DNA from 2 places in the Micromonospora sp. CNZ309 genome. Region 2 is predicted to be linked to the other one. Evidence: riboswitches for the same ligand, from Rfam matches in the RefSeq annotation. Region 2 holds a riboswitch; the other holds the start of a gene.

Region 1 (2,461 bases), 680 kb from region 2:
GCCGCCGGGCGCGCGGAGCCGGACCACCTGCCCCTTCACCGGTCGCACCGGCAGTCCCGTCAGGGCCGCCGCGCCGCAGCCGGCCGCGACGACCGTGACCCGGGCGTCCACGTCGGACAGGGCACGCACGGCGGCGGGCACCAGCGCGGCGCCGGCCCGCTCGGCGGCCACGCGCAGCGCCGGCACCAGCCGGCGCGGGTCGACCTGGTGGTCGGTGGCGGCGAACGCCCCGCCGCGCACCCGGGGGGCCAGCGCCGGCTCGCGGTCCCGCAGCGCCGACGGGCGCAGCGGCGTCACCGGCAGCCCGATCCCCTGCTGGTGCGCCCACAGCCGGCGCGCCTCGGCCAGGTCGTCGGCGGTCAGCCCGACCATCAGCGTGCCCTCGCTCCGGTAGCCGACGTCCACGCCGGTGGCGGCCGTCAGCTCGGCGGCGAACGCCGGCCAGCGGGCGGCGGAGGCGGTCAGCAGCCCGGTCAGCTCGTGCTCGCCGAAGTACGCCTCCGCGACCGGGGCGAGCATCCCGGCGGCCACACGGGACGCGCCGGAGCCCGGGGCGGGATCGTGCACGACGACCCGCAGTCCGCGCTGCGCGCAACGCCAGGCGATCGCCAGCCCGACCGGTCCCGCCCCCAGCACGGCGACGTCCGGCCGGTTCAGCACCCCAGGGCTCCCAGCAGCTCCGCCGTCGCCCGGGCCGGATCGGCCGCCCCGGAGAGCGCCCCCACCACCGCCACCCCGTACGCCCCGGCCGCCAGCAGCGCGGGTACGTCGGCGGCGGTCACCCCGCCGATCGCGACGACCGGCACGTCCACGGCGGCGGCGACGGCGCGCACCCCGGCCGGGCCGATCGGCGCCGGCAGCCCATCCTTGGTGCTGGTGGCGTTGCAGGGGCCCACGCCCAGGTAGCTGGCTCCGGCGGCGACCGCCTCGGCCGCCGTACCCGGCTCGCGGGCGGTCGCGCCGAGCACCGCCGTCGCGCCGAGCACCCGGCGGGCCGCCCCGACCGGCAGGTCGTCCGCGCCGACGTGCCCACCGGCGGCACCCACCGCCAGCGCCACGTGCAGCCGGTCGTTCACCAGGCAGGCGGCGTCGTACCGGGCGCAGAGCGCGACGACCCGGCGGGCCAGGTCGTACGCCTCCCGGTCGGTGGCGTCGTCGGTCACCCGGACCTGCACGACCAGTTCCGCGCGGGCCACCGGAAGGGCGGCCCGCAGCACGGCGAGCGGATCCCGCCCGGGGCGGGTGTCGGTGATGAGATGCAGTCGTCCGAGGGACGGCACGGCAACACTCCTCCCTGCGCCGGCATTACCCGGATCAGGTTCGACGGTCGGGGGCTCACAGCCCCCCTCTCAGCCCGGTGTACCGGGCTCCCGTGGGTCACTTGCGGGTGTCACCGTACGACGGATCGCCGGATCCGCCAAGGTCGAGCTGCGGATTTCACACCGACCGCCCGAACCCGAGGGACGGGCGGCGCGTGGCCGTCCCGTCACGCGATGCTGTCCGGATGCCCTCCGCCGCCCGGGTACCGCCCCGCCTGGCCTTCCTGCCGTTCCGGGCCAGCACCGCGATCGCCGACGGCCTCCTGACCTGGACGATGCTGCGCGGTCCGTCCTGGCGGCGGCTCCACCCTGACGTGTACGTGCACCGCGACGGCTACCGCGCCGACGACCACCGCATGTGGTGCGACGCGGTCGCACTGGCGCTGCCGATCGGCGGGGCGATCGCCGGCCGCAGCGCCGCGTACCTGTGGGGCGTCGACCTGCTGGCCCGGGACGCGCCGGTCACCGTCCTGCTGCCACGCGCCGCACGGATGCACCCCCACCCTCGTCTCCGGGTGACCCGATCCGTGGTGCCTGACTCCGACCGTACGCGCTTCGGCGGCCTGCCCGTCACCACTCCCCTGCGCACCGCCTTCGACCTGGGCCGCCAGACCCCTCGGGACGAGGCTCTGGTCGCCGTGGACGCGCTGCTGCACCGTCGGGTGGTGAAGCTCGCCACGCTGCGCGCGTACGCCGACGCGCGGCCCGGTTGGCCCGGGCTGTCCCTGCTGCGGGAGGTCCTGGCCCTGGCGGAACCGCTGGCCGAGTCCCCGATGGAGACCCGTCTCCGGCTCCTCCTGCTCGACGCGGGGCTACCACCCGCGATCGCCCAGCACGACGTACGCGACGCCGTCGGGCGCTTCGTCGGCCGGGTCGACCTGGCGTGGCCGGCCCTGCGCGTCGCGGTCGAGTACGACGGCGACCACCACCGGGAGCGCACCCACTTCCGTCAGGACGTCGCCCGGCTGAACGCGCTGCGCGCGGCCGGCTGGATCGTCCTCCGCTTCACCGCCGACGACGTGCTCCGACACCGGGCCCGCACCGCCGCCCTGGTGAGCCAGGCCCTCCGCGAGCGCCACACCTCCACCTGACCCATCGACGCCACGCCACGGGGTGGCCGGCCCATCTGCCAGCCAGCCGGA
Region 2 (2,461 bases):
CCGGATCAGCGCGGCGCCGGTCGGGTCGAGGTTGGCGGTGGGCTCGTCGAGCAGCAGCAACCCGGGGCGCAGGGCCAGTACGCCGGCCAGGGCGAGCCGCTGCTGCTCGCCGCCGGAGAGGGCGGCGGTGGGGCGGTCCCGGGGGTACGGGAAGCCGACCCGCATCAGCGCCTCGTCGACGCGGGGCCAGATCTCTCCGGCGGGGGTGCCCCGGTTCTCCAGCCCGAACGCCACGTCGTCGCCGCTGCGGGCCATCACGAGCTGGGTTTCCGGGTCCTGGAAGACGATGCCCACCCGTTCGCGGCCCTTGCGGGGGTCGAGCCCGTCGATCTCGACGGTGCCCTCCTGCTCGCCCGAGTCCTCGGGCAGCAGCCCGGCCAGCGCGGCGAGCAGGGTGCTCTTGCCGGCCCCGGAGGGTCCGAGCAGCAGCACCCGCTCGCCGGCCTCGACGCGCAGGTCGACCCCGCGTACGGCCCACGCCCGTCGCCCGGCGTGCCGCCACCCGAACCCGCGCAGCGTCACCGCCCCCACGCCGTCCCCCTCCCGTCCCGTCCGCGAGCGTCGATCATGAGGTTGACGGCGTCCACGGAGATCCACATCGCCGTCAACCTCATGATCAACGCGCTTCCGTCGGGCCGGTCAGATCAGGGTGCGGTCGCGGGCGACGGGGAAGCGGTCCAGGGCGCCTGTGGTGGCCAGGGCGCGGGTCAGGGCCCAGCCGCCGGCACCCGCGACGATCGTGGCGCTGGCGATGGTGAGCAGGGCGTACGGGATGCGGTAGCTGCCCAGCGCGTACTCGCTGTTCCAGACGAAGAAGTCGAACAGCGCCGCGCCGAGACCGGTCGACGCGCCGGCGATCAGCGCGGTGGGCAGCCGGAACGAGCGGTACCGGAACGCGGCGAAGGCCAGTTCGGCGCCGAGCCCCTGGATCAGGCCCTGGACGATGGTGATGCCGCCCCACTCCGAGCCGAGCAGCGCCGAGACCGTCGCCGCCACCGCCTCGCAGAAGAGCGCCGCGCCGGGCTTACGGATCACCAGGCCGCCGAGGACGGCCGGGACCAGCCAGACGCCGTACATGATCGCCTGGCCGGCGGGGAAGAACGCGAACGCCGGGTCGACGGCCCGCCACAGCAGGCCCCAGGCCCAGAAGATGACGCCGAAGGCCACCGCGATCACCGCGGCGACGACGACGTCGACCGTACGCCACCGGGTGGCGGTGTTGTTGTCTCGCATGATTGCTCCCAGTCCCGAACGAGAACCAGGAGAAGACGCACGCCGCGTCCGGAACGTGCCGGACGTCGACGCGGCTGGAGGTCGACCGAACTCCCTGCGCTGGCATTACCCAGATCAGGTTCGAGGGTCTGCGGGCGGTGCCCGCACTCTCAGCGCTGTGCGCTCCCCTGTCGGATGTGAAGTTGTCGCGCCGACGCTAACACCTTTGAAGATCAACCAGCAAAGTGATCTTTCCCCAGCTCACCAGCGCGTTCGATCGACGCCGTCGATTCCGGCCCGGTACTCTCGGGCGGCCACTGGGAAACCCGGCAGAGGGACACGTACGTGACATCCGAGGCTGAGCACCGCGCGCCGGACGGGCCGCACCCGGGCGCGGTGGGCGTGGCCGCCCCCGGCGTACGCGAGCAGAAGCCGGCGCCGCGCGGCCCGGAGCGGCGGATTGGGTCGGTGGAGGTGCTCGCCGGCCTGCTGATCCTGCTGGTCGTCTTCCGCGACCCGTTCGCCCGGGCCCTGTCGGCGCCCCGGTTGCAGACCTGGACGACCGTCTTCGTCTCGGTCATGGTGCAGGCCGTGCCGTTCCTCGTCTTCGGGGTGCTGCTCTCCGCGGTGATCGCGGTCTTCGTGCCCCGGTCGTTCTGGGCCCGGGCACTGCCGCGTCATCCCGCGCTCGCGGTGCCGGTGGCCAGCGCGGCCGGCGTGGTGCTGCCCGGCTGCGAGTGCGGGGCGGTGCCGATCGCCGGGTCGCTGATCCGGCGCGGGGTCACCCCGGCCGCCGCCCTGGCGTTCCTGCTCGCCGCCCCGGCGATCAACCCGATCGTGCTGACCGCCACCGCCGTGGCCTTCCCCGACGACCCGGCGATGGTCCTCGGCCGGGCGGTCGCGAGCCTGCTCGTCGCGATGGCCATGGGCTGGCTGTGGCTGCGCCTCGGCCGGGCCGACTGGATCCGGCTGCCGCGCCGGCCGGAGTTGGCGGACGGCTCGCGCGGGCGGGCGTTCTGGGGGGCGGTCCGGCACGACGTGACGCATGCCGGCGGCTTCCTGGTCATCGGCGCGGCCGCCGCCGCCACGATCAACGTCGTGGTGCCGGAGCGCTGGTTGCAGACCCTCGCCGACGAGCCGGTGCTGTCGGTGCTCGCGCTGGCCGCGCTCGCCGTGCTGCTCTCCCTCTGCTCCGAGGCCGACGCCTTCGTCGCCGCCTCGCTGTCGCAGTTCTCGCTGACCTCCCGAC

Evidence for each region. Region 2 has a riboswitch for thiamine pyrophosphate ahead of CLT72_RS14680 (ECF transporter S component). Riboswitches for the same ligand answer to the same signal wherever they lie in the genome.
Region 1: another riboswitch for thiamine pyrophosphate. It lies ahead of thiE (thiamine phosphate synthase); the one in region 2 lies ahead of CLT72_RS14680 (ECF transporter S component).

What each region holds. Positions count from the first base shown of each region.
Region 1 is NZ_PJNG01000001.1:4,283,310-4,285,770, forward strand. It holds gene thiO (glycine oxidase ThiO) at 1-660, opposite strand, end outside; gene thiE (thiamine phosphate synthase) at 654-1,280, opposite strand; TPP riboswitch at 1,275-1,383, opposite strand; gene CLT72_RS17760 (DUF559 domain-containing protein) at 1,505-2,410, shown strand.
Region 2 is NZ_PJNG01000001.1:3,599,245-3,601,705, reverse strand. It holds gene CLT72_RS14685 (ABC transporter ATP-binding protein) at 1-531, opposite strand, end outside; gene CLT72_RS14680 (ECF transporter S component) at 640-1,233, opposite strand; TPP riboswitch at 1,307-1,412, opposite strand; gene CLT72_RS14675 (permease) at 1,615-2,461, shown strand, end outside.